2 regions of the Lactiplantibacillus argentoratensis genome follow, and region 2 is predicted to be linked to the other one. Evidence: predicted binding sites of a transcription regulator. Region 2 holds the regulator's gene; the other holds the start of a gene.

Region 1 (10,018 bases), 1.1 Mb from region 2:
GTAGATTCAGCAACGATTCGGCGAGATTTCTCGTATTTTGGGGCGCTCGGAAAACGAGGGTATGGATACGACGTTGAAACGTTACTCGCATTTTTTAAAAAGATTTTAAATCAAGACACCTTAACGAATGTTGCTTTAATTGGGGTCGGTAATTTGGGCCACGCCCTACTGAACTTTAATTTTCACAAAAACAGTAATGTCCGCATCTCAGCAGCATTTGATGTCAACGAGGCGATTGCCAATACGGTCCAAAGTGGGGTTCCAGTGTACCCAATGACGGAGCTCAAAAAGCAATTGATCGAACAACAGATTGAGATTGCTATCTTAACGGTACCAACCACGGTTGTTCAGAAAATTACCGATGACTTGGTTGATGCAAACGTCAAAGGAATCATGAACTTCACGCCGTTACGAATCTCCGTTCCGGAGACAGTACGGGTGCAGAACGTTGATTTGACCAACGAATTACAAACATTGATCTACTTCATTGAACATTACGGTCAGCAATTAGGTGACAATGGTAATGACGATGAAAATGAGACTGAAGATTAATAATCAGTTTCATCTTTGAGGTTAAACTGATACGAAAAAGCTTCTCTGAATTTTTCAGGGAAGCCTTTTCGCGTACTAAGAGTCAATAGCTGGTGAACGCCAACCGTAATCGTTTGGCCTAGAAGTTATGTTAGTGTACTAGCCCTAATAACGTAGGTAACACGACCGAGGCATTCATTAAGATGTGCGCCGTCATTGACGTTTGAATCCGACCGGTGTGCCGATATAGCCAGCAGAATAATAACCCGATAAAGGCGTAGAGGATAAAGTGACCATCCGCATGTGCAAAACTAAATAGCACACTGGAAATCAAGGCCGCGCCGATTTGGCCGGTGACCGCACTTAGATTACCAAAGATAACTTTGCGGAAGACGATTTCTTCCATAATGGGTGCACCGACAATGATGGCTAGGAAGAACGCGGGATATTGTTGCCCAACGGTTAAGAGGGTGGTCGTGTTGGTTGAGGCTGTTGATTGGCCCATCAAAGCCGTGATTTTTAAAATAATGACTTGACCGAGGATGACTAGGATAAGTCCAATCAATCCCCAGATGAACGTCATGAACCAGTTACTTGGTTGTTTTTCAACAACGTTTTTTGTCCGCATGCGACTCGCCAACCAGATGAGTAGGATTGCACCGACTAAGTAGTCGACCGTTTGAATCACGAATACTTGGGCCCCTAGCTGATGGAAAGCAGTCACAAGGACGCTCGGTAGTGCGTAAATAATAAAGTAGATGATAAGAATAAAGATTGATTGGCGGCGATTAACCATCAAGTCACGTCCTTTTAAAAGTTTGATTTAAGATTTATTGATACTTCAATAGTATTCATTATAGTCGATTTGACATTCTTTGACTAATAATTGACAAATCACTTGCAATCTTGAATTAAAATGATATAGTTGACAATGTAATTAGCACTTGAGGTTGAGGAGTGCTAAAAAAGAATAAATGGAGGGATTCACGTGTTAAAACCATTAGGAGATCGCGTTATCTTGCAACAACAAGAAGAAGAAGAACAAACAATTGGCGGTATTGTCATTGCCAATAACGCTAAGGAAAAGCCCCAAAGCGGTAAGGTTGTTGCCGTCAATGACGGTCGTGTTTTAGATAACGGGACAAAAGTTGACCCCAGCGTGAAGGTCGGCGATCAAGTATTATTCGATAAGTATGCCGGTACCGAAGTCAAGTATCAAGGTGCTAAGTATTTGGTATTGCACGAAAAAGATATCGTTGCAATCGAAGACTAATCCATTTAAATTGCGCAACTTAAAATAAATTAAATTCATGAGGTGAATAGAGATAATGGCTAAAGAATTAAAGTTCTCTGAAGATGCACGTTCAGCGATGCTAAAAGGTGTCGATCAATTAGCTGACACAGTTAAGTCAACGTTAGGTCCTAAGGGTCGCAACGTTGTTTTGGAACAATCATATGGTTCACCAACAATTACTAATGATGGTGTAACGATTGCTAAGGCGATCGAATTAGACGATCATTTCGAAAACATGGGTGCTAAGTTAGTTTCTGAAGTTGCTTCAAAGACTAATGACATCGCTGGTGATGGGACGACTACTGCAACGGTCTTAACACAATCAATCGTTAATGAAGGTATGAAGAACGTTACGGCCGGTGCTAACCCTGTTGGCATTCGTCGGGGGATTGAAGAAGCTACTAAGACGGCGGTTGACTCATTACACGCTATGGCACACGAAGTTAAGACGCAAGAAGATATTGCGCAAATCGCTTCTGTATCTTCAGCAAGTGAAGAAACTGGTAAATTGATTGCCGAAGCCATGGAAAAAGTTGGTCATGACGGTGTTATCACGATTGAAGAATCACGTGGTGTTGATACTAGCTTAGACGTTGTTGAAGGGATGCAATTCGACCGCGGCTACTTATCACAATACATGGTTACTGATAATGATAAGATGGAAGCGGATCTTGACAATCCATATATCTTAATTACTGATAAGAAGATTTCAAACATTCAAGATATCTTACCACTATTACAATCCATCGTTGAACAAGGCAAGCCATTGTTGATCATTGCTGATGACATTTCTGGTGAAGCTTTACCAACCTTAGTCTTGAACAAGATGCGTGGGACGTTTAACGTTGTCGCCGTTAAGGCACCCGGTTTTGGTGATCGGCGTAAGGAACAATTACAAGATATCGCTATCTTAACTGGCGGGACGGTTATCACTGACGACCTTGGCCTTGAATTGAAGGACACGACCATCGATCAATTAGGTCAAGCCAACAAAGTTACGGTTACTAAGGATAACACCACCATTGTTGAAGGCGCTGGTTCCAAGGATGCTATCTCAGAACGGGTTGAATTTATCCGTAACCAAATCGGTGAAACAACTTCTGACTTTGACAAAGAAAAGTTACAAGAACGTTTAGCTAAATTAGCTGGTGGGGTTGCCGTTGTTCGTGTCGGTGCCGCTACTGAAACTGAATTGAAGGAACGTAAATACCGGATTGAAGATGCTTTGAACGCAACTCGGGCCGCCGTTGAAGAAGGCTTTGTTGCTGGTGGTGGTACTGCTTTGATTAACGTTATCAAAGATGTTGCTGCATTGAAGGAAACTGGTGACGTTCAAACTGGGATCAACATTGTTAAACGTGCTTTGGAAGAACCAGTTCGCCAAATCGCTGAAAATGCTGGTTTGGAAGGCTCTGTTATCGTTGAAAAGATGAAGGAACAAAAGCCAGGTGTTGGTTTCAACGCCGCAACTGATGAATGGGTTGACATGATCAAAGCTGGTATCGTGGACCCAACTAAGGTAACGCGTTCTGCTTTACAAAATGCCGCTTCTGTTTCAGCCCTTCTCTTAACGACTGAAGCCGTTGTTGCTGAAAAACCTGAAGAAAATGCACCAGCTGCACCAGCCGCACCAAACCCAGGTATGGGCGGTATGATGTAAACAAATCGTAACATTAAGCACTTACTCGGCTGAGTAAGTGCTTTTTTAGTGCTGTTAGGGTGTGAATCGACTAGAATAAAGGTATTGATTTATCCATATTAGAGCGGTAGGATTAGTCGTTAACGCAAAATGTGGGTGCGGCGAAGCACCCGACATTTAACTGGTAGTATTTGGCAGGGTAAAGTAGTAGAATCTACTTTGACTCAGTTTACTTTGGGATAATTATTTTGGAATAAAGGAGTTATTATCATGTGGCGTTATTTAAAGCGGTTAGTTATTGGGAAACCGTTAAAAACCATGGACGAGGGTGGGCAAGCACTCACCAAGTTCAAGGCACTGGCGCTGCTATCGTCAGATGCGCTATCATCGGTGGCTTACGGTACTGAACAGATTACGACCGTTTTGATTACACTTTCAGCGGCCGCGTTGATGTATCAATTGTACGTGGCGGCGCTTGTGTTAGTGCTGTTGTTTGCTATTACGATGTCGTACCGACAAATTATTCGGGCTTATCCATCTGGCGGTGGCGCCTACGTGGTGGCAAGTACGAACTGGGGGCGGCCAGCCGGATTAGTTGCCGGGGGCTCACTGTTAGTCGATTACATGCTGACCGTAGCGGTTTCCGTCACTTCTGGTACTGAAGCAATCACGTCGGCGATTCCGGCGCTAGCTAATTATCAAGTATTGATTGCCGTACTGATTGTCATCGCCATCATGGCGTTAAATTTGCGTGGAATGCGCGAATCAGCGTCATTCTTAACGTTCCCCGTTTATTTTTTCATTATTATGATTATCGGCATGATTCTGTGGGGCGTTATGAATATTGCGAGTGGTAACTTAACTTACCACGCCTCCGCAGCAGTTGGGGCGCCCGTTCAAGGGATGACCCTGGTGCTGTTCTTACGGGCCTTTTCTTCCGGTTCGTCCTCGCTGACTGGGGTGGAAGCCATCAGTAACGCGGTACCGAACTTCAAGCGGCCGAAACGCAAGAATGCGGCGAATACGCTAGCAATCATGTCCTTGGTCTTGGCTGTCTTCTTTGGTGGGATTACTTACTTAAGTTATTACTTAGGCATTAAACCACAAGCAGACAACACCGTCTTGTCACAAATTGCTACGGCGGTCTTTGGTCATGGCTTGTTCTACTACTTGTTACAGTTAGCAACGGCATTAATTTTAGCCGTTGCGGCCAACACCGGTTTCTCAGCGTTTCCAATCTTGGCGTATAATTTAGCCAAGGATAAATTTCTACCACATGCTTACATGGACCGTGGGGACCGTTTGGGTTACTCTAATGGGATTATCTCGTTGGCGGTCGGCGCAATTGCGTTGATCTTTATCTTCCATGGTAAGACGACACTTTTGATTCCACTGTATGCGGTGGGGGTCTTCGTGCCATTTACCTTGTCACAATCCGGCATGATTATCCACTGGTTCCGTGAACGGGGCCAATGGTGGTGGATGAAGGCGGCGGTAAACTTACTGGGGGCGTTGATTTCAATTCTCCTAGTGATTTTCCTATTCTTGCTACATTTCGGCAATGTTTGGCCATACTTGATCGTGATGCCACTCTTACTGTACATGTTCTACCGCATCCACGTGCACTATAATCGGGTTGCGGCCCAGTTACGGGTGGTCGCCAAGGAAAAAGCGGCGATTCATGATTACGACGGTGCGACGGTGATCGTCCTCGTCTCGAATGTGACGCGGGTCACGGCTCAAGCAGTCAACTACGCGCGGTCCATCGGGGATTATGTCATTGCGATGCACGTCTCCTTTGATGAAAATCCTGAAAAGGAACATAAGACGGCGGCCGAGTTCAAAGAGACCTTCCCAGACGTCCGTTTCGTGGATATTCATTCATCATATCGGTCGATTGCGACACCGACATTACGATTCTGTGATGTGATTGCTAAGCGTGCCGCGGAACGTAACTTCTCGACAACCGTGCTCGTGCCACAATTCGTACCGAAGAAGCCATGGCAGAACATCTTGCATAATCAAACGAGTCTACGATTACGCGCGGTATTAAATTCACGTGAAAATATTATTGTTTCGACTTATAATTACCATTTAAAAGAATAGTGACTTAGTATTGAAACCCGGTATAGCTACCGGGTTTTTATTTTTATGTCAAATATGAGTAACTAAGGTTATAATTTAGATACTTAATCAGCTTAGTGGCTCGCAAATGTGAACGAATTGTGTTGCCTTTACTAAGTTTTAGTGAAGCAAGTTGTCAAGCGTCACTGGGATTTGTATAATTATCGTAATAGAGTGAGAAGGGAGTTACGCACAAATGATCAGATTTGAAATCCTAGTAAGCCTAGTGGCGACCATGATACTTTCTGCGATCTTGACGCCGTTTGTGCGGAAACTTGCATTTAAAATTGGTGCCGTGGATAAACCAAATGTACGACGGGTCAATAAGATTCCGATGCCGACAATGGGTGGCTTGGCAATCTTTATTTCCTACACCGGTGGAACGACTGTCTTGTATCTCATGCATCAGTTTCCTAGTCGCATTTTTTTCGCACTACTCGGTGGTGAGCTGATTATTATTGCGACTGGCGTTATCGATGATATTTATGAATTAAAACCACGTCAGAAGATGTTAGGAATTACGTTAGCTGCCTTAGAGGTCTACTTTATCGGTGGTATTCGAATGACGACCTTCACGTTCCCGTTGCTGGGATTGATTCACTTTCAGTGGTTGAGCTTGCCAGTGACCTTACTGTGGATCTTGGCCATCACAAACGCGGTGAATTTAATTGATGGGTTGGATGGACTGGCGACCGGTGTTTCGATTATTTCGTTGAGTACCATGGGAATCATCGGGCTGTTCTTCTTGAATGCCAATATGTTCGTTTCATTGTTGATTTTTACTTTGGTTGCGGCAATGATTGGTTTTCTACCATATAATTTCTTTCCAGCTAGAATTTATCTCGGTGATACCGGGTCGCTGTTTATCGGTTTTATGACGGCCGTATTCTCGCTGTTTGGTTTGAAAAACGTGACCTTGATTTCAGTGGGTATCCCGGTCATGATCCTGGGCGTGCCAATTACGGATACGGTGTATGCGATGATTCGGCGGATTTTGAATAAAAAGCCCATCTCGCAAGCAGACAAACATCATCTGCACCACCGCTTGATGCAACTAGGATTGACCCATCGACAGACTGTGATGGTAATTTATGGGATTGCACTTATTTTCTCATTTATTTCATTGCTCTATCCGATCTCATCTATTTGGGGTTCTGTGTTATTGACGATTGGTTTATTATTTGGGCTAGAGTTATTCGTTGAAGCAATCGGATTAGCTGGTGACAATCGGCAACCGCTACTGGATTGGATCAAACGGACCGTCGCGCGTTTGACCTCCAAGAGTAATCATTAAAAACCAAATAAATCATTGAAAATTATTAAAGTGTTACAGGCATCTACCGTGTGATTAGCGGTGATGCCTGTTTTTAGTTGGTCATCAGTTGGTTCATCAATCTTAACTTTACCAAAACTATACAAGCAATTTACACAATCGTCATTCACAATTTACAAACGATTAGTAATATTAAGCATGTTCCGAAGCAATCAATTACGTGTAACCGTCGGACGGTGATGTTGCTCCATCACTAGTCGTAGCACTCCTACCCAGTTTTGCTATGATGGTTGCCGGGTTGGTTGCTTAATTTTGATAGTCAATTGAAGAAGGGGAGTTTCAATTATGAAAAAAGCACTGACACTCGGCGCATTGGCAGTAACGATGACCATTTTACTAGCTGGTTGCGGCAGTAGCTCAGCCACAAGTACGAAGAGTACTAGTAGCAGTAGTGGTAGTTCTAAGACTACTAAGATCGTTGCAACTGGTTCAACCGCTTTACAACCATTAGTGGAACAGGCTGGACAGGCTTACCAGAACGAACATTCGAACGTGACCATCAACGTTCAGGGTGGTGGGTCTGGAGCCGGCTTGAGTCAAGTGGCGAAGGGTTCAGTCAATATTGGGAATTCTGATTTATTTGCACAGGAACAAAAAGGATTAGACGCCAAAGGGTTAGTTGACCATAAAGTGGCCGTTGTGGGGATGGCACCTGTTATTAATAAGGATGCCGGTGTCACTAATATTTCAAAAGAACAACTTATCAAGATTTTCCAAGGCAAGATCACTAACTGGAAAGATGTTGGCGGTAAGGATGAAAAGATTACCGTGGTTAACCGTGCTCAAGGCAGTGGGACCCGGGCAACGTTTGAAAAATGGGGATTAGACAACGCGAAAGTTGCAACGAGCCAAGAACAAGATTCGAATGGGACGGTTCAAAAGATCGTTAGCACCACGCCTGGTGCCATCAGCTACTTAGCATTCTCATACGTTAAGAGCGACGTTCAAGCACTTTCCATTGATAACGTCAAACCAACCGAAGCCAACGTGGCGACGAACAAGTGGAAGATTTGGGCTTATGAACACATGTATACTAAGGGACAACCAACTGGAGAGTTGAAGAACTTCTTAACCTACATGACTTCTAAAGCCGTTCAAGGTAGCTTAGTTGAAAAATTAGGGTACATTCCATTGACTTCGATGAAGGTTGATCGTGGCCAATCTGGTGCAATTACTAATTTAAAATAAATAACAGACAAAAAGTCGAGCGGTAGCTCGACTTTTTTGGTGGGCTGTGATAAGTGCAGCACTGATTATAAAGATGAAAAACAAGCCATCGGCCCGAGTGTTAGGTGTCAGTATGAAGTCGAGCTGGGTAGCTCTATTTTGATTGCAAATCAAAGTTTGTGGGCTGCCAATTAATGCAGGTCAGCAGTTTGATTGTAATCTGCTTAACCTGTGGCAACTAGTTATCGGACACATTGACTGGAATTTCTGTAAATTGTTCGCCTTGCTCCGAAAAAGTTACCTGTCCGCTCAGAAGGTCAGTAATCGCCTGCTGAACCGTGGCAATTTCAGACTGAGTGACGGCAATGACTTGCGTGACTTGAACCCCATAGTCGGTATTTAGGGTCGTCAGTTTATTTTGTTCTAAATAGTAATTTAAAGCATCGACGTTGCGATAGTCGAGCGTGATGGCGATGCGGGTTTGGAGGACACGTTGCACTTTACCACTGACTTCGATTGCTTGCGCGGGGGTGCCATTGTATGCCCGGATGAGCCCACCAGCGCCTAGTTTGATACCACCAAAATAACGGGTCACGACCGCCAGTACATCGTGTAATTCGTTGGTTTTGAGCACTTCTAAGATTGGTGATCCCGCAGTTCCGACTGGTTCACCGTCGTCACTCATTCGTTGAATATGATCATCATCACCAAGCATGTAAGCGAAACAGTTGTGGTTGGCCTTAGGATTATCTGCTCGAACAGCAGCAATCTTGGCTTGAGCGTCTGCTTCGTCATTGATGCGGTAGAGGTGTGCGATGAATCGGGACTTTTTGATCGTTTGTTCGAATACTGTATCCTGGGTGATGGTGTAGTAGGATTTTGTCAAATTAATCGGTTCCTTTCGTGAATAAATCGTTGAATGGCGTACTTGATAACTAAGGAGGTGCGCATGATGGATGCACAAAGCTTATACGGTCGGCAACTCGCATTATCTGCAAGCGAGGCCACCGCATTGCCTACTGGCACGCAGATACTACCAGCAATGCAAGTCGATGAACACCATATTATCTGTCAGCGTTGCGGCAGTCACTTGGACCGATTGCGGGCGCAGTTACCCAATCAGCAGTATTACTGCTACCAGTGTTTGAATTTAGGTCGGGTGAGTACGTTAGTTAAACTCTATCATATGCCAGAACCGAATGCTTTTGCAACGGTCCCGGCTTGTACGTGGCAGGGGACCCTAACGCCTCAACAAGCGGCCTGTGCGCAATCAATCAAAGCTAACTTTATGGCGCACCAGCGGCAATTGTTGTGGGCGGTGACGGGAGCCGGAAAAACCGAAATGCTGTTTCCGGGGATTGCGTGGGCGTTAGCGCATAAATGGCGAGTCGCGATTGCTTCACCACGAGTCGACGTTTGTTTAGAGTTAGCACCACGGCTCCAAGCGGCCTTTGCCGATGCTCAGATTGCCGTGCTACATGGCCGTAACCCTGAACGCTATCGGTATACGCAACTGGCGATTTGTACGACGCATCAACTGCTACGTTTTCGGCGGGCGTTTGACGTGTTGATCATTGATGAAGTTGATGCGTTTCCGTTTGCTGCTAATCCACGCTTAGAATTTGCGGTGCGTCAGGCAGCCAAGGTGGACGGTGCGGTCCTTTATTTGACCGCGACGCCCAGCCAAAGTTTGTTGGCGCAAGTTCGTCGAGGTGAGCTGGCCATCAGTTATTTACCACTGCGTTTCCATCAACATTTATTACCATCGATTAAGGTCAATTTACAGCCAAAGTGGGCGCGACTATTGCAGCAAGGAAAATTACCACGGTGCTTGCTCCGGCAACTGCAGCGGTATCAACAGCAGCACCAACGCTTTTTACTATTCGTCCCGCGAATCCAGCACTTGGCACCAGTGCGGGCAGCGCTCCAG
Region 2 (10,018 bases):
TTGCTTGCCGTTGGGCATCATTAAAGTAAGCTGGCACCGTCACAACGGCCTTTTCAACCGTGTCACCCAAGTAATCTTCAGCAAAACCCTTGATGTATTGCAAGATCATTGCTGAGATTTGTTGTGGGGTGTAGTCCTTACCTTCGATGCTAACTTTGTATCCAGCTTCACCCATGTGACGCTTGATTGAAGCTACCGTATTCGGGTTAGTGATTGCTTGCCGCTTGGCAACTTCACCAACTTGAGTTTCGCCATCTTTGAACGCCACAACTGAAGGAACCGTCCGGCCACCTTCAGGAGTGGTGATAATCTTAGGTTCATTACCTTCAAGAACCGCTACCGCTGAGTTAGTAGTCCCGAGGTCAATCCCGATAATTTTATTACTTGCCATAAATTAACAAACCTCTTTTTAATTTAGTATTTTTATTGATTAATTACTGTGCCACAACAACCATTGCTGGACGGAGGGTCCGATCTTTCAATAGGTAACCCCGTTGTAAGACTTGTACCACCGTATCAGCTGGATGATCATCATCAACTGGCACCGTTTGAACAGCTTGGTGAATATTAGGATCAAACTTTTCGCCCGCAGCCGCAACTTCGGTGACCCCATGTTTTTTCAAAGCATCTTGTAAATGGCCATAAACCATTTCGACACCCTTCTTCAACTGTTGGGCCGCCTCATCGTCAGCCGGCGTTGCTAAGGCCCGTTCCAAGTTATCCAAAACTGGTAAGACATCCTTTGCAAGTGCTTGACCATCATACTTGAGCAGCGCCGCTTGTTCTTTCTTGTTGCGGTTTTGCATATTGACGATCTCCGCCTGTGCACGCAATAACTGATCGTCTTTCGCATCAAGTTGTGCTTTTAGATCAGTAATTTGTTGTGTTGGATCGACTGCTTTCGTTTGTTCAGCTTGATCATCAGCCGCACTCGTCGCTGCCTGTGTGGCTTCACTGGCAGTTAACGTTGCTGCTGAATCAGTTGTTGACGCTTGTGAATCTTCCGGCGTCGTCCGCGTTGATTTCTTTGCCAATGTTTTCATCTCCCTGTCCGTCACTCGTCAAAGTACCGGTAATAATCTAATAATTTGCGGGCTAATTCTCGTTGGAACGCACCCATCAGTCCAATCATCCGTGAATATGGCATGGCGGTCGGCCCGAGCAAGGCAATCACACCCTGCCCGTGCTGATCGACATCATAAGTCGCGGTAATTAAACTGTAGTTCTTCAACAAATCGTTGGTGATCTCATTACCGATCCGGACTTGAATCCGTTGACCCGGCGGACCAATCACATTAGCTAACCGGTCCGTTTGGTCAAGTAACGAGTACAATGACTGTAACTCTTTGGGGCTTTGCTGGTCCGTATAGTTGAATAAATTCAGCTTACCACCAACATAGAAGCGCTCGGAGGCTGCCTTGGACAACACACTGCCAAAAATATCTAAGAAGCCGTCTGGATCTTGCAAATACTGTGCAAGCTTCAACGGAATCTCATGCGTTAATTGACGGAGGACGTCTTGTAACGGCAGGCCAACCAGTTGATCGTCAATAAAACGAACAACCGGCTCCAGATCATCACCAGTAATGTCACTCGGAATGGTGAACGTCTGATTTTCAACGTCCCCATTATTAGTAACCAGAATGGCCATCACCTGATGATTACCCAGTGGCACGAGTCGAAAACCACTCAATCGACTATCTTTAAGTTCAGGTCGCAATGTAAAGGTCGTGTAACTTGTCAGTTGTGACAAGATATCCGCCGACTGAGCGACGATCTCATCGATCTTGTGGAATTCACCACCCAATGAATGTTGAATCACCTTCAAGTCCTTCCCATCAACCCTTTCAGGCTTTAGGATATGATCAACATAGTACCGATATCCTTTAATCGATGGAATGCGCCCTGAAGACAAATGCGTTTTGACGATCAATCCCAAATCCTCTAGCCGGGCCATTTCATTACGAATCGTCGCCGAGCTGACCTTGATCGGTAGCTCTTGAACTAGCGATTTGGATCCAACTGGATTACCGCCCTCGGTATAGTCACGGACAATGGCCTTTAAAATTAGGCTTTGTCGTTCAGTTAACGTGATCATCACCTCTTTTTAGCACTTAACTTAATGGAGTGCTAACACAATTACTAATATAACAACCACCCTGATGAAAGTCAAGGAAAGACAAAGTATTTCTATAAAAGAATGCATAAATTATTAGGACGGCAAGTACCACCATGACTGGATTTAGTGGATTGCCACTAACAATTAGCACTCCTTACTTACGAGTGCTAATATACACCCTCACCCTTCACAATGCAAGCATGGTGCCTAGCAGCCTAATCGATGTTTCCAACGGGCGCCCGCACACTCTCTGCCAACGTTTTCGCACATCGTCGTCATAAAAAAAGTCTCGCGAGCTACTAACTCGCGAGACTTTTTTGGCTTGGTCACATGCATTTTTCAAGCTAAGGTGCCGGCCTTAACGGCAATCAGTAGTCAACTGATCAACGCTCAGCTTTATTGATAGCATGATCAATCGCTTCGTTATCAAATTGTTCTTGCAGGTACGCCTCATTGTCGATCGGTAAGTGGACGTGAAAATCAGCAAAATGTTGAACTTTCAGTGTCGCCTGTTCGACCTCAAAGCCCAGCAAATGGCCACCCAATTGATGATCGTTACTCAGGAAATGTAAGTGAAAGCCACCGACTGTGGCACCTTGGAACAGATGCGGTGCATAGTAGCCAATAATCGTGCCATCAACGTGTTCGCCGGTGAATTCCGGTTGTGTCGTCGTAGCCGCAACCAAGGTTTTGTACGGTGGCTCCTGGCGAGGTGCGACCCGCGTCTTGATTTTTGCAAAGGTCCCGTCGACCCGAATAGCCGCAAACACGTTAGTTAGCCGATAATCGCGGACCACTTGCTGTTCAAAGTCAGCTTGGGTGGTTAGCGCTAATTGCGCGCTGATGTCAGGCTTCTCAAAGTGTACTGATGCAAATGGCAACGTCTCTTCAGGCTGAATTTCACGAATCTTGCCATCCTCGCGTGCTTGGTAGGCGTGACCGTCTAAAATAATCACTTCGCCATTGAGGCCGTCTAGTGTCCCGATCCCGGTGTCACCATGAGTCAAGAGTTCACCGGCCGTAATCGTCCCGTCAAATAAGCCCGGAACGAGTAAGCCTAGTGTGCCGTGTTGAAAAATTGTTGTTGTGTCCATTCATTGTGCCTCCAAACGATCTGATTGTTGTGCAACTTGAATCCGGGGTGTCACCACAAAGGGATGCGCCACATAATAGTCACGGGTGTTTTGTTCATCCCGCTTTAATTGTGCAACCAAGGCATCAGCCCCGGCAAACTTGATTTCACCACGCATCCGGTGCCCCCAACGCACCGTTAAATTGTGTCCATATAGATCCCCTTGAAAATCTAATAAGTAGATCTCCACCGTGATTGGTCGGTGGTCACCAAACGTGACATTTCGTCCAACTGAGGCCATCCCCATGACCCAGCGTGTCCCAATCTGCACCATCGTCGCGTAGATGCCGATTCCAGGAACCCGGGTATTGGGTCCGTGCGCGACATTCGCCGTTGGAAAGCCGAGCGTGCGGCCCCGTGCTTCACCATGAACTACTTCGCCAGCCGTTTCGTATTGATAACCGAGTAACCGGTTGGCCGTATCGATATCACCAGTGTCCAAAGCACGGCGAATCCGCGTTGAGCTGATCTTTTCGGCGTCTAGTTCCGCCTTAGGGACCTCAATGATTTCAAACCGATCATGACCATAATCATTCAAACGTTGCATGTTCGCAATATCAGCCGGTCCGTACGTGTAGTCAAAACCAGCAACCACCGTTTGCGTGTGTAAGCCAACGATCAACTGATCGACAAACGTTTGGGGGGGCATGGCCCCGACCGTGGCGTCAAAGTGAAGCACATATAGAATGTCAACGCCGAGCTCACTCATTAACGCCGTCTTCTGATCAATCGTCGTTAAATAACGGACTTGCTGGGGATCAGTGTGTTTAAAAACAACTGACGGATGCTGGTCAAACGTCATCACTGCCAGTTGGGCGTGTTGGGCCTGAGCAGCTTGCCGGGCCGTTGCAACGACTTGCTGATGTCCGCGGTGAACGCCGTCAAAAAAACCTAGGGCCAATACGATCGGTCCGTCAGGAATCTGACCAGACGCCACGGGATACTTTAAATTAATCACCTGCATGACAAAAACTCCTTAATTGACCGCAAACATTTTGAACGGCTTGTACCGCTGTTCGTCCGGTCGATAACTATATAGACATTTTAGGCTGTTTTGGTAAACTAACGCAACCATCGTGTTCGCATCTGGATCAGTTTGTTGTCCTTCTGCCGCAGTAATAAAAGCACCGTTTTTAACGCGTTGCCACTGTTCATCCGTCAACGTGACCCGCGGATACTGCCCTAAGGCTTTATCGATGGGCGCTAGTAGTGCCCCCGCCGTGCCAGCTTCAACATGGGCCGCGATTTCCTCGAAGGTCACGGTCTCATCCAAAGTAAAACCGCCACTCTTTAACCGGGTCAGGTCGCTCATCACCGCGGGCACCCCGAGCACTTTACCAACATCCACTGCGAGTGTCCGAACGTAAGTCCCCTTACTACATGCGACCGTAAAATAGATTGTCTGCGTCTGGGTTGACGGATCATAAGTAGCGGCTTGACGTTGCTTGAAGCTGCTAATAGTGACGTGTCGTTCTGGGCGTTCGACGGTTTCACCGTTGCGAGCATAATCATATAAACGGCGTCCATTTACTTTTACCGCTGAAAACATCGGCGGAATTTGCGTAATGGCCCCGGTCATCCGTGCCAGCGCAGCATCAATTTCGTCATTTGTGAACGGCTCTGTGACCGCCTGGCGTGCAATCTCCTCACCATCTAAATCTTCAGTGGTCGTTGCAAATCCCAGGGTGATGCTCCCTTGATATTCTTTACCGGAAGCGACTAAAAATTGAACAACTTTAGTCGCATTGCCGATACAAATTGGTAAAACGCCATCCACATTTGGGTCCAGTGTCCCAGAATGGCCGACTTTGCGGGTCTGATAGAGTCGTCGAATCTTAGCGACACAGTCGAAACTCGTCATTCCGCGAGGTTTATATAATGGTAGAATCCCGTTCAACATAAAAAACGCCTTCAATCATTTAAATTCGGTTTCTAGTGGCAACCAACCGCTTTGCCACGTTTCGATCGTTCTTAATCGACGGTTTTCAGTATACCACACCTCACCACTATGTAAGCGGATTATCACAGAATTCAGGGAGCTGGCGTCGTAGCGACGACAGCCGGAAGCTGGTCCTGATTCGACACCATCACCTGGCATGCTGACAACGACTACCCAGTTGTCGCAATCGTTGATTGGCAAACCATATCGCACCCGAAAACACTTCCTATAGATCAATGGTCGCTCCACAAAAGCGTTGGTGGTGGTGGGCCGTACGACCGGTCAATGAGGCGTCAGATGGGTTGGCACCTTTTCCACAGTTGCCGAACGTACTTTACAGACATTAAAAAACCGTGCGGCCTCTTTCGGGACATGCACGGTCATCAGCATTTATTTTTCATTATAAAAGGTCACCGCCACTGTCTGCAAATGCCACTGGCAGTGACGCCACAATTGGCGACGTCATCAGCTTTCAAGCTTGAAGCGCCGTAGCTTGCTGATTCAACCATTCCTGAATCTGGTGCGCAATCTGCCGCGGTGTCAACTGATCAGTGGCAATCGTCAAATCGGCTACCGCGGCGTATAAGGATTGACGCCGCCGCTTCAAGGCAATCAGTGCATCCGGATCCAGTTCATTGACTAGTGGCCGACTGCTGTCATTTTTGACCCGATTAATCGTAGTCTGGTCCCCAGCCGTCAGCCAGATGACGGGCACCGTACTTTGCTTCAGACTGATTGCATTCATTGCAATGGTCGGCGTCCCGCCACCAGTTGATAAGACCCCAGGTGTTTTGAGGGCCTGCAGCAGCGTTTGATGCTCCATTTGCCGAAAGTACCCTTCGCCACGCTCAGCGAAAATCGTCGTAATTGGTCGTCCCGCTCGTTGAACGATCAAGTCATCCAAATCAGCGTGTTCCGTTGCTAGCCCAGCTGCTAAAAGCCGTCCGACCGTGGTTTTACCACTACCCATAAATCCAATTAAAATTGCGCGCATGCTAATTCCTCCTTGCAATCTGATAACCAGCATCTGTTAATAATGACGCGGCTTGCGTTTGCGTCTTCAAATCACTAAATGTCAGTTGTAATACGCCATCAACGTCTTCACGAATCTCTAAGATATGAATATTGACTATGCTCAGTTGAGCTTGTGCTAACCGCCGAGTAACATCCGCAATGGCCCCCACTTGGTCGGGAACGTTCAAAAACAAATCATAAAAGTTAGGAAGGCCGCCCAAACGTTCAGGCCCCAAGTGGTCACGAGTCACCTTGGCCGTCGCAAAAAAATCATGCAGCACTGGCTGATCATGGGCACTAATGGCCGTTTTGATGCGGATTAACTGGTCAATATAATCCTGCAATTGATTGGTTATTAGTTCAGCGTTAGTCATCAGGATAGCCGCCCACATGGTGGGGTCCGAACTGGCAATTCGCGTAATACTTTTAAAACCCCCGGCTGCTAAGCGTAATCCGAGTGGTGAATCCGCCAAAGCCACCTGAGTCTGATCAACTAGTGCCGCGGCGACGATATGCGGCAAATGACTTAGCTGACCAACAATCCGATCATGCTGCATCGCCGTGACCGTCAACCATTTGACGTGGGTCGCTTGTAACCATACTTGTAGTCGTTCAACGGCTGCCTGGTCGGTCCGTCCCGGTACCAAAAAGTAAAAAGCGTTCTCAAACAAATTGGCACGACCAGCCGTCACGCCGGATTTGTGCGAACCAGCCATTGGATGACCGCCGATGAAACTCACTCCTTGCTGCTGGAGGGCGTGACCAGCACGCATCACAACCTGTTTGGTACTCCCGACATCAGTCACGAGCACCCCAGCTTTTAGCGTCAGCGTCGCCAGTTGATGCAGGTCAGCCACGATCACATCTACCGGTCCCGCTAAAATGATTACGTCCGCGTCGCCCGCGACCGCTGCCAGGTTGGGCGCACTCACATCGATTATTCCTTGCTGGCGCGCGTAGCTCAGGCTAGCCGCATCCTGATCGATTCCAATGATTCGCACACCCGGATGACCCTGTTTGATGCCTAGTGCCAACGAACTACCAATTAGCCCTAAGCCCTTGATCAATATTGTCGTCATCTTCACACCTCCTGGTTTAAACGTGCCAAATCTTCGAAGAATGTCGGGTATGAAATATTCACTGCTTCGGCATCCACCAGTTCGGTGGGACCGCCGACCCGTAACGCCGAGATCGCCATCATCATACCGATTCGGTGATCGCCATGACTAGCTAGTGGCTCGGTCGGTTGCTGCCAAGACTGGCGACCATCGATCACAAAGCCATCTGGTCGTGCCGTAATCTGAACGCCCAGCTTTTGGAGCTCAGTCACGATCGTCGCAATCCGATCCGTTTCCTTGACCCGCAGTTCAGCTGCCCCACTGATCGTGCTAATGCCATCCGCGGTCGCCGCTAACAACGCGACTAGTGGCAATTCATCAATCACGGCCGGAATTTCACTGGCGGTGACTTGGACCGGATGCAATTGGGCAAACCGCACGTCTAGCGTACCAACAGGCTCACCCGCACCGAGCTTACGATCGACCGTCACCCGGCCGCCCATCCGTTGCAAAATGCTTAGGAACCCCGTTCGTGTCGAATTCAGTCCCACGTGGGTCAGTCGGACATGCGAATTTGGAATAATCGTTGCAGCGGTCATGAAAAATGCCGCCGAAGAAAAATCGCCTGGGATCGTCAATGATTGGCCAATCAAGTTTGGCTGCGGATGCACCGTGATTGTCCGATGATCAGCTGCCGTTTCGGTTTGACCACCAAATAACCTTAACAAGCGCTCGGTATGGTCGCGAGTCGGTAATTTTTCAACGATCGTACTCGGTCGATCAGCTTGCAAAGCGGCCAAAATCAAGGCGCTTTTGACCTGCGCACTAGCGACCTGCATCTCGGTACGACTACCATGCAAAGTCCGGCCAGTGATCAGCATAGGTAAGTGCCCTCCGGTTAATTGCAACTGCGCCCCCATGGCCTGTAACGGTTGCCGCACTCGTTCCATCGGCCGTTGACTAAGAGACGCATCACCAACCAGGGTCGTCTCAAACGGCTGACCAGCTAACAGCCCGGCTAGCAGTCGCGTCGCTGTCCCCGCATTTCCCATGTCTAATGCCTGTTGTGGTTGGGTCAGCCCGCGTAAACCGCGACCCCTGATCATAACGGTCGTGCCAGTCCGCTCGATTGGCACCCCTAACTGCTGAAGCGCCGTCAGCGTGCTGAGACAATCGGCAGCTGGCAAAAAATGATGCAAAGTCGTCGTCCCCTGACTAATTGCCCCCAGGATCAGACCTCGATGCGATATGCTCTTATCGCCGGGTACGCTTAACTCACCGTGTAGACCACAGGTTGGTTGAATGCTTAGTTCTTTTATCATTAATCATCATCACCTAATTTATTTGATAGACGCACCACACCATCGAAGGTGTCAAACGTGCAAGTTCTCGTTCGTGAGTCGTCAGTGTCACGTTTTTTTCATTAGTTAACACGTATGCCGCTTGATTACGCTGATAAGCCTGATATGCTAAATACTTACTTGCGACCGTTTGCACTGTGACCTGGTGCACGACCCTCGTTAATAATTGGGCAGTCGCTGCATGCGTGTAACCAATCTGATTGTCGGCCCCCACGCGCTGGAGCACGACGAGTGGATCGAGTTGCGTCATAAAACAATCGGTCAACGTCAATTGGGGCAACAACGCATAGTGGATATCGCCCCAACTGGCATTCAGGGTGTCCGATTTGAACGCGGCTGGTATCACCAGTTGGTCACCAGAATAGGACGTTAAATGGGTTAAAATGGCTTCAAAGCTTGGGTGTTCAACAATCACTGCTTGTCCCTGCCAGTTGCGATGATTATAAACTTGCGCGGCCGCATAACTATCCGTGGCGGTCGGTCCTAAGGTATGAATTTGCATAGGCCCTCCTAATATTGACGGAGTTCTTCGCGATATGCCGCTACAGCTTGTTGCAGGCGCGCTAAGTTACTGCCATCAAATGTGGCCGTCAATGCTCGCGTTAGTTCGATTGCGACCACGCTTTCGACCACGATCGAGGCGGGAACGATGGCTGTCGTATCTGAACGCTCCACGCTCGCCTTTTGGCTGACCTTGGTCGCGATATCCACACTTTGTAATGGCTTGTAAAGTGTCGGAATCGGCTTCATGGCAGCCTTAACAACGATTGGCATTCCATTAGTCATGCCGCCCTCAAAGCCGCCCAAATGATTGGTCAGCCGTGACCAGCCAGCATGTTCATCCCAACTAATTTCATCCATTACCTGGCTACCATAATGGCTGGCAGCTGCAAATCCATCACCGATTTCAACCCCTTTCATGGCGTTGACCCCCATCACTGCGGCGGCTAATTGACCATCTAACTTGGTATCCCAATTCGTGTAACTGCCTAAACCTGCCGGGACATTTTCGACAACGACCCGGATAACACCGCCCAAGGTATCCCCAGCCTTCTTCGTTGCTGTGATCAGCTCATGGATTTCGGGCACTAAGGTCGCATCTGGTAAACGCAAATCATTTTGTATAATTTGGGCCTGCAATTGTTCAACGGATAGTGCTAAATCGGACGTCACTTGCTTAGGCCCAATTTGTTGAACGTAGCCAACTAGGTGAATGTCCAGCTGCGCTAATAATTGCTTACAGATCTGACCAATGGCCACCCGCATGGCAGTCTCACGAGCTGAGGAGCGTTCTAGCACGTTACGTAGATCACGATGACCGTACTTCATGCCCCCCACTAAGTCGGCGTGCCCCGGACGTGGGCGCGTAACTTGTCGCAAGGTATTGGTTGCCGT

What was found. Region 2 encodes HrcA, which represses chaperone genes, less so after heat shock. Its sites were predicted from a motif close to TTAGCACTCNNNNNNNNNGAGTGCTAA; they were not measured.
Region 1: a site for HrcA is predicted at 1,469-1,495, ahead of groES (co-chaperone GroES). Genes of this name have one in related genera too.

The regions. Positions count from the first base shown of each region.
Region 1 is NZ_CP147647.1:573,254-583,271, forward strand. It holds gene V7R88_RS02680 (redox-sensing transcriptional repressor Rex) at 1-552, shown strand, start outside; gene V7R88_RS02685 (type II CAAX endopeptidase family protein) at 683-1,327, opposite strand; gene groES (co-chaperone GroES) at 1,520-1,804, shown strand; gene groL (chaperonin GroEL) at 1,860-3,485, shown strand; gene V7R88_RS02700 (APC family permease) at 3,735-5,570, shown strand; gene V7R88_RS02705 (MraY family glycosyltransferase) at 5,785-6,882, shown strand; gene V7R88_RS02710 (phosphate ABC transporter substrate-binding protein) at 7,207-8,109, shown strand; gene V7R88_RS02715 (YigZ family protein) at 8,327-8,974, opposite strand; gene V7R88_RS02720 (DEAD/DEAH box helicase) at 9,041-10,018, shown strand, end outside.
Region 2 is NZ_CP147647.1:1,657,874-1,667,891, forward strand. It holds gene dnaK (molecular chaperone DnaK) at 1-391, opposite strand, end outside; gene grpE (nucleotide exchange factor GrpE) at 435-1,034, opposite strand; gene hrcA (heat-inducible transcriptional repressor HrcA) at 1,055-2,098, opposite strand; gene budA (acetolactate decarboxylase) at 2,503-3,213, opposite strand; gene ribF (riboflavin biosynthesis protein RibF) at 3,214-4,215, opposite strand; gene truB (tRNA pseudouridine(55) synthase TruB) at 4,228-5,151, opposite strand; gene V7R88_RS07780 (shikimate kinase) at 5,663-6,184, opposite strand; gene V7R88_RS07785 (prephenate dehydrogenase) at 6,186-7,283, opposite strand; gene aroA (3-phosphoshikimate 1-carboxyvinyltransferase) at 7,286-8,584, opposite strand; gene V7R88_RS07795 (hypothetical protein) at 8,598-9,125, opposite strand; gene aroC (chorismate synthase) at 9,134-10,018, opposite strand, start outside.